2 regions of the Bradyrhizobium erythrophlei genome follow, and region 2 is predicted to be linked to the other one. Evidence: predicted binding sites of a transcription regulator. Region 2 holds the regulator's gene; the other holds the start of a gene.
The links. Region 2 encodes PhoB, which activates phosphate uptake and scavenging genes when phosphate is short. Its sites were predicted from a motif close to TGTCATNNANCTGTCAT; they were not measured.
Positions count from the first base shown of each region.

Region 1: the regulator PhoB is predicted to act here: its motif matches at 2,274-2,290, upstream of BUA38_RS35100 (RNA degradosome polyphosphate kinase).

Region 1 covers NZ_LT670849.1:7,294,720-7,299,138, forward strand. Annotated here, with positions in the region: gene purM (phosphoribosylformylglycinamidine cyclo-ligase) at 1-757, opposite strand, end outside; gene BUA38_RS35090 (CDP-alcohol phosphatidyltransferase family protein) at 939-1,481, shown strand; gene BUA38_RS35095 (DnaA ATPase domain-containing protein) at 1,551-2,225, shown strand; gene BUA38_RS35100 (RNA degradosome polyphosphate kinase) at 2,352-4,419, shown strand, end outside.
Region 2 covers NZ_LT670849.1:2,301,292-2,305,710, forward strand. Annotated here, with positions in the region: gene BUA38_RS10810 (aspartate aminotransferase family protein) at 1-411, opposite strand, end outside; gene BUA38_RS10815 (GcrA family cell cycle regulator) at 883-1,392, shown strand; gene phoB (phosphate regulon transcriptional regulator PhoB) at 1,472-2,173, opposite strand; gene phoU (phosphate signaling complex protein PhoU) at 2,236-2,952, opposite strand; gene pstB (phosphate ABC transporter ATP-binding protein PstB) at 3,003-3,839, opposite strand; gene pstA (phosphate ABC transporter permease PstA) at 3,836-4,419, opposite strand, start outside.

The sequences.
Region 1 (4,419 bases), 2.5 Mb from region 2:
TATGCGCAAGCGCCTTGACCGCGCCGGTCTCGCGGATCGCGCGCAGACAGGAACGAACATAAAGCTTGGTCGGGGCCAGCAATGCGCCGCCCAGCGTCATGACCGGCGAAAACGGCGCCGGCGCGTCGAGTGCGAGGCCCGAGGCTTCGACAATCCTTCGCACCAGGGAAAAGCCGTTGGAGTGGACGCCCGACGAGGCGAGGCCGATCACGGCGTCGCCGGCGCGAATATCCGCACGCGGCAACAGCGTGCCGCGCTCGGCGGCGCCGACCGCAAATCCCGCAAGGTCGTAGTCGCCATCCTTGTAGAGGCCGGGCATTTCGGCGGTCTCGCCGCCGATCAGCGCGCAGCCGGACTCGCGGCAGCCTTCGGCGATACCGGCCACGATGGCGGCGGTCGCCTCGGGCTCGAGCTTGCCGCAGGCAAAATAATCGAGAAAGAAAAGCGGCTCGGCGCCCTGCACCACGAGGTCGTTGACCGACATCGCCACGAGGTCGATCCCGATCCCGCCATGCAGTCCAGTGTCGATGGCGATCTTGACCTTGGTGCCGACCCCGTCGGTGGCGGCCACCAGAACCGGGTCCTTGAAGCCGGCCGCCTTCAGATCGAACAGCCCGCCGAAACCACCGATTTCGGCCTCGGTACCAGGGCGCGCCGTGGCGCGGACCATCGGCTTGATCAGGTCGACCAGGCGGTTGCCTGCATCGATATCGACGCCCGAATCCGCGTAAGTGAGCCCGTTCTTGCGCTCGCCCATGACCTGTTCCAAATGCCGTTGCTGCGGCCTTTTGCCTGCGTCGGCGACTTGCCGGCTGGTTACGTCGGATTTCGCCTATGTGCAATGGTGACAGGCGCTTACTATGTAGACAACAGCCGGTCCGCCCCGCAAAAAGGGGATAACTTTGGAGAAAAGGGCTGAGAGTCAGGAAACGACCGAGTTGAGTATTCCCAACATCATTACGCTGGCGCGCATCATCCTCGTGCCGGTCATTATCTGGGCGATTGCCTCCAACGAGATGGAGATTGCGTTTGCGATCTTCGTGATCGCGGGCGTCAGTGACGCCGTAGACGGGTTTCTGGCGAAGCGCTTCAACATGGCGAGCGAACTGGGCGCCCTGCTCGATCCGCTCGCCGACAAGGCACTTCTGGTCTCGATTTATGTGGCTCTCGGCATCTGGGGCGCGATGCCGCGCTGGATCGTCATCCTCGTCGTCTCCCGCGACATCATGATCGTGTCGGCCGTGATCGTGTCATGGCTGTTCGACAAGCCGGTCGAGATGAAGCCGCTGATGGTTTCCAAGCTCAATACCGCAGCCCAGGTCGCGCTCGCGGCATTGATCCTCGCCTCGCTCGGTTTCGGTTTCAAACCGATGCCCTATGATGCCGTGCTGATGGGATTGGTAACCGTCTTTACTTTGGTTTCCGTATCGCTCTATCTCGTCGAATGGATACGGCATATGAGCACGATCGAGGCAAACTAGACCCGATCGTTCGTGTATAATGCGGCGAGCTATCCGCATTCGCATGCGAACTTCGAAATCGGAGCTCTAGTGGCAGGCCGCGTCCACCCCCGTCAGCTGGCATTTGCGCTTCCGCATGCCGAAAGCCTGACGCGAGATAACTTTCTCGAAGGACCGGCCAACGCGGCCGGGCTGGCTCTGATCGACAGCTGGCCCGACTGGCCGAACCGCGTGATGTTTCTGTCCGGCCCCGAAGGATCCGGCAAAAGTCATCTAGCCGCGATCTGGGCCGAAGAGTCCGGCGCGCGCTCGACCTCGGCGCACGCTTTGACATCTGACGAAGTCCCCGGCGCGCTGGCGACGGGTGCGCTCGTGATCGAGGATTTGAAATCCGCCGATCTCGACGAGCGCGCGCTGTTCCATCTGCTGAACCTGGCCCGCGAAGACGGCGCATTTGTCCTGATGACGGCGCGCGAGCCGCCGACAGAAGTGGAGCTTCGCGATCTGCGGTCGCGGTTACGCGCAATACCGACAGTGCAGCTGCTGCCGCCCGACGATCACCTATTTCGCGCCTTGATCGTGAAGTTCTGCGCCGATCGCCAACTCGTCGTCGATGAGGCCGTGGTCAGTTACCTCACCACCCGCCTGGAGCGCTCCTATGCCGCCGTGCGGCAGGCCGTGGAGCTGCTGGACGCCGAAGCCCTCCGGCTGGGCCGGCCGGTTACCCGGGCGCTGGCGGCCGAATTGCTGCGCAGTAACACCTGATCACGGGCGAGCCTGCCATCTTGACGGAACTGACGGCGGGAACATCAATGTCATTGAAACGTCACCGCGAAATCCCATGCTTGATGCTATCGCCTCGCGGCTTGACATGAAATGGATCAAAACTTCATGGAATCCGCACAAGCCATTGCTACAAAAGAAGAAAATATAGACACCGGCCTTCCCGCAATCAGTGCCCTTCCCGAGCGCTTCATTAACCGGGAACTTTCCTGGCTGCATTTCAATCGCCGTGTGCTGGAGGAATCGGTCAATCCGAGCCACCCCGCCCTGGAGCGGGTCCGGTTCCTGTCGATTTCGGCGAATAACCTTGATGAGTTCTTCATGGTCCGCGTCGCCGGTCTCAAGGCGCAGGTGCGTGAAGGCATCACCGAGCGCAGCCCTGACGGGCTGACGCCCGCCGAGCAGCTGGTGCGGATCAACGAGACGGTCTCCGGGCTCGCGAAAGACCAGCAGGCGATCTGGCGTGACCTGCACAAGATTCTCGCCGATGTCGGTATCGTGCTCGTCGAAGGCCGCGACGTCACCAAATCCGAGCGCACCTGGATCGAGGATCATTTCCTCCACAATATTTTCCCGCTGCTGACGCCGCTGGCGATCGACCCTGCCCACCCCTTCCCGTTCATTCCGAGCCTCGGCTTTACCGTTGCGCTTCAGTTGGCGCGGACTGCCGACGGCAAGGCGATGAATGCGCTCATCCGCATGCCCGGCAAGATCGATCGCTTCATCCGGCTGCCCGCAGGCAAGGATGGCACCGTGCGGCTGATCACGCTTGAACAGGCTACGGGCCTGTTCATCGGCCGGCTATTTCCCGGTTACACCGTCAAGGGCCAGGGCGCATTCCGCATCATCCGCGACTCCGAACTCGAAATCGAGGAAGAAGCCGAAGACCTCGTTCGCCTGTTCGAGACCGCGCTGAAGCGGCGGCGCCGCGGATCGGTGATCCATCTCGAAATGGAAGCCAAGATGCCGGAAGAGCTGCGCGCCTTCGTGCAGCGCGCGCTTTCGACCGCCGACGACGAAGTGCTCCTCGTCGACGGCGTGCTCGCCATGAACGAGCTGTCGCAATTGACACGGCTCGATCGGCCCGACCTCGAATTCACCCCTTACGTGCCGCGCTATCCCGAACGCGTGCGCGACCACGGCGGCGACATCTTTGCCGCCATCCGGCAGAAAGACCTGATCGTCCACCATCCGTACGAATCCTTCGACGTCGTCGTCCAGTTCCTGCAACAGGCCGCGCGCGATCCCGACGTCGTCGCCATCAAGCAGACCCTCTATCGCACCTCGAACAACTCGCCGATCGTGCGGGCGCTGGCGGAAGCCGCCGAAGCCGGAAAATCGGTCACCGCGCTTATCGAACTCAAGGCGCGCTTCGACGAAGAGGCCAATATCCGCTGGGCGCGCGATCTCGAACGCGCCGGCGTGCAGGTCGTCTACGGATTTATCGAGCTCAAGACCCACGCCAAGCTGTCGATGGTCGTCCGGCGCGAAGGCGGAAACCTCACCACCTACGTCCACACCGGTACCGGCAACTACCATCCGGTAACTGCGCGCATCTACACCGACCTCTCCTACTTCACGTCGGATCCGATCATCGGACGCGACGCCGCACGGGTGTTCAACTACATCACCGGCTACGCCGAGCCGAGCGATATCGAGAAGATGGCGGTGTCGCCGCTCACCCTGCGCAAGCGGATGATCGAGCACATTCGCGGCGAAACCAATTTTGCCAAGCACGGCAAGCCCGCGGCGATCTGGCTGAAAATGAATTCGCTGGTCGACCCCGACATCATCGATGCGCTTTACGAGGCTTCGCAGGCCGGCGTTTCGATTGAGCTTGTGGTGCGCGGCATCTGCTGCCTGCGTCCTGGCATTCCCGGCCTTTCGGAGAACATTCGCGTCAAATCAATCATCGGCCGCTTCCTCGAGCACGGCCGAATCTACTGCTTCGGGATGGGCCAGGGCCTGCCGGGCGCAAAAGCGGCTGTGTATATCTCCTCTGCCGACATGATGCCGCGCAACCTCGACCGCCGCGTCGAGATCCTGTGTCCATTGCAAAATCCTACGGTGCATCAGCAGGTTCTCGAACAGATCATGGTGGCCAATCTGAAGGACACCGAGCAGAGCTGGCAGTTATTGCCGGACGGTTCTTCAACGCGTATGAAGGCCGCGAAGG
Region 2 (4,419 bases):
CGTCCGGCCATGGAAAGCGCCTTCGAAGGTGACGATGCGATAGCGTTCGGGATGGCCCTTGGAGAAATGATAGTGGCGCACGAGCTTGATGACGCCCTCCATCGCCTCCGCGCCGGAATTGCAGAAGAAGACGTAGTCCGCAAAGCTCTGCTCGCAGAGCCGCGCGGCGAGACGCTCGCCATCGGGACTCCTGAACAGGTTCGACATGTGCCAGAGTTTCGTCGCCTGCTCCTGCAACGCGGCGACCAGGTGCGGGTGCGCGTGTCCGAGCGCGTTCACCGCGACGCCCGAGGTGAAATCGAGATAGCGCTCGCCGTTGGTTGCGTATAGCCAACAGCCCTCGCCGCGCTCGAAGGCGAGATCGACCCTGGCGAATACCGGAAGCAGATGCGACGTCGCGCTCTTGTTCATGGCTACACTTGCGTTAGAGGTGGCCGTTCTTTGCGCGCATTGGCGCGGTCGCAAGTTACGGCCAGACGTGGACGATCAGAGTGGCGACCAGCGGTCGAAACGGAACGTGCCGCCTTTTCGGGGCGGCACGTGGCAGGTATTTTAGGCCTGCCGCGAACTGTGTCAACGGATTGCCCGTAAAACTGCGGTCTCCGGCGCGCAACACAATCGTTAAAAACGGTGGAACATGTGGACGCACTTGCGTCGACTCTTGCGCCGGAGTCACGCCATATTGTAGCGTCTCAGACGTCGGATACGACATCTCGTGCGGTAGGTTCGGCTCCTCTAAGTCGTCAGTAGTTGAGTAACGTTCGGGCGCGCTCATTTCGCGCCCGGCGAGGGCTAAGGGATTCTGCCGGAAGGGATTTTTGAGACGATTGGCACCGCAGCGCTGCCCGCAACAGGCCGGCGCGACGCGAAGGAAAGAGTGCGATGACGGTATTGACATGGTCTGACGATCGCGTCGAACAACTGAAGAAGCTCTGGGAAGCGGGCCTCTCGGCGAGCCAGATCGCCGCCGAACTCGGAAATGTGACGCGGAATGCGGTAATCGGCAAAGTGCACCGGCTTGGGCTTTCCGGACGCGCCAAGAGCCCCTCTTCGGCCGCACCGCGCCCGCGCAAGGCGCGCCCCGCGCAACATATGATGCGGGTCTCGCGTCCGGTGTCGCGCGGCAACACGGCGCTCGCGCATGCTTTCGAGGTCGAACTCGAGCCGGATCCGATCGCCTATGACAATGTGGTGCCGATGAGCCAGCGGCTGTCGCTGCTTGAATTGAACGAGGCCACCTGTCACTGGCCGGTCGGCGATCCCTCGAGCCCGGAGTTCTTCTTCTGCGGCGGCAAAGCGCTGAACAGCCTGCCCTATTGCGCGCATCATTCGCGCATCGCCTATCAGCCGACCGGCGACCGGCGTCGTCAAGCGCCGAAGACGACGCGGTAATTGCAAGCTTCATCGAACGCGAAAAGAGCGCGCCTTGGGCGCGCTCTTTTTTATGACCGGGTCATACTCCGCGAAAGGCTTATTCGACCTTCGCGAAGCGATCGTCGAGCGCGTAGCCCGCGCCGCGCACGGTGCGGATCGGGTCCTGCTCGCGGCCCGGATTGAGCAGCTTGCGCAGGCGGCCGATATGCACGTCGACCGTGCGCTCGTCGATATAGATGTCGCGGCCCCAGACGCTGTCGAGCAGTTGCTCGCGTGAGAACACGCGGCCCGGATGCTCCAGGAAGAATTCGAGCAACCGGTATTCGGTCGGCCCGAGATCGACCGGACGGCCGGAGCGGGCGACACGGCGCTTCTCGCGATCCAATTCGATATCGCCATAGGTGAGCACGGTGGCGAGACGCTCCGGGCTTGCACGGCGCAACAGACCACGAACCCGCGCCAGCAATTCCGGAACCGAGAACGGCTTGACGATGTAATCGTCGGCGCCGGTCGCAAGTCCCCTCACCCGTTCGCTTTCCTCGCCGCGCGCGGTCAGCATGATGATCGGAAGCTGTTTGGTTTCGGGCCGGGCCCGCAAGCGGCGGCATAATTCGATGCCGGAGAGTCCCGGCAGCATCCAGTCCAGCACGATCAGATCGGGAACCCGCTCCTTCAGGCGGGTATCGGCGTCGTCGCCCCGTCCGACCGTTTCGACGTCATATCCTTCGGCGTCGAGGTTATAGCGCAACAGCGTTGTCAACGCTTCCTCGTCTTCCACCACCAGAATGCGTGCGCTCATGTGCTTAGCCTTCTTTCGTCTTTGAAATGTGAGCTAGGTGCGATTGCCCCGGACAGCAAAGATCAGGTTCCGGGCACGGTTGTAGCAAAGGTCGTCATGTCACCTTTCGGTCGTTTGTCGAGAATTTGCTGGCCCTCGATCATGTAAAACACGGTCTCGGCGATGTTGGTGGCATGGTCGCCGATCCGTTCAATGTTCTTGGCGCAGAACATCAGATGAATACAGAAGCTGATGTTGCGCGGGTCTTCCATCATGTAGGTGAGCAACTCGCGAAACAGCGAAGTACAGATCGCGTCGACTTCCTCGTCGTTCTTCCAGACGGTCATGGCCGCCGGCAGATCGTGCGCCGCGTAGGCATCCAGCACCGACTTCACCTGCGATTGCACAAGGTCGGTCATGTGCTCGAGCCCGCGGATCAGCTTCAAGGGCTGGAAATCGCTTTCCAGCGCCGCGACCCGCTTGCCCATGTTCTTGGCAAGGTCGCCGATCCGTTCGAGATCGATCGCAACCCGCATCGCGCCAACGATCTCGCGCAAATCCACCGCCATCGGCTGACGCCGGGCAATTGTCAGCACCGCGCGCTCTTCGATCAGACGCTGCAAGTTGTCGATCTCGGCGTCGGTCTCGACCACGCGGCGGCCGACCGCGACATCGCGGCGGATCAGCGCATCGACGGCATCCACGATCATGCGCTCGGCAAGACCGCCCATTTCGGCCACCAGCCGCGTCAATTCCTGAAGGTCGCTGTCGAACGCCTTGGCGGTATGTTCAGAGGCCATCCTGCTCTCCTTCGATCATGCCCGAACCACGCCGGGCCTGATCTTATTCCCTAGCCGAACCGGCCGGTGATGTAGTCCTGGGTTCGCCGGTCGTTCGGCGAGGTGAAAATCTTGTTGGTTTCGTCGAACTCGATCAATTCGCCCAAATACATGAAGGCTGTTTTGTCGGAGACGCGGGCCGCCTGCTGCATGTTGTGGGTAACAATGGCGATCGTGTAATTTTCGGCGAGTTCCTGGATCAGTTCCTCGACTTTCGCGGTCGAGATCGGGTCGAGCGCCGAGCACGGCTCGTCGAACAGGATCACCTCGGGACGCACCGCCACGGTGCGGGCGATGCAAAGCCGCTGCTGCTGGCCGCCGGACAGGCTCAGGCCCGAAGCATTGAGCTTGTCCTTCACCTCGTTCCACAGCGCGCCGCCGCGCAGCGCCCTTTCGACCCGGTCGTCCATTTCGGACCGCGAGATCTTCTCGTACAGGCGGATACCGAAGGCGATGTTCTCGTAGATCGTCATCGGAAACGGCGTCGGCTTCTGGAACACCATGCCGACCCGCGCCCGCAGCAAATTGAGATCAAGCTTGGGATCGAGAATGTTGGTCTGGTCGAGCATCAACTGGCCGGTGGCGCGCTGTCCCGGATAGAGGTCGTACATCCGGTTGAAAATCCGCAGCAAGGTCGACTTGCCGCAGCCGGACGGGCCGATGAACGCGGTGACGCGGTTGGTGCCGAGCGTAATGTTGATGTTCTTCAGCGCGTGGTGTTCGCCGTAGTAGAAATTCAGGCCGCGCGCGGTCACCTTGGCCGGCGGCTCGGCATGGCCCGAAGCATGGCCGACCACAGTCGGCACCGGTGTCGCGGGAACACTCACGGAAGCGGAAAGATCGGTCATTTTGCGGTCCTCTCGGCGCCAAGAATGCGCGCGCCAATGTTGAGAGCAAGTACGGTCAGCGTGATGATGAGGGCCCCGCTCCAGGCCAACTGCTTCCAGTAGGCGTAGGGGCTCTGCACGAAATTGTTGATCGTCACCGGCAGGTTCGCCATCGTCTTGGTCAGGTTCAGGCTGAAGAACTGGTTGGAGAGCGCGGTGAACAGCAGCGGCGCGGTCTCGCCGGCGACGCGCGCGGTTGCCAGCAGCACGCCCGTGATCAGGCCGGAGCGCGCCGCACGATAGGCGATCCGCCGGATCACGAACGAACGCGGCAGGCCCAGCGCGGACGCCGCCTCACGAAGTGGGTTGGGAACGAGCAGCAACATGTCCTCGGTGGTGCGCAGCACCACCGGGATCACGATCACCGCAAGCGCCAGCGAACCTGCGAGCGCCGAGAAGCCGCCCATCGGCACCACGATCGCGCCATAGATGAACAGGCCGATGATGATCGATGGCGCGCTCAACAGGATGTCGTTGATGAAACGGATCACCGAGGTGAGACGGTCGTTGCGGCCGTATTCGGCGAGATAGGTTCCGGCGA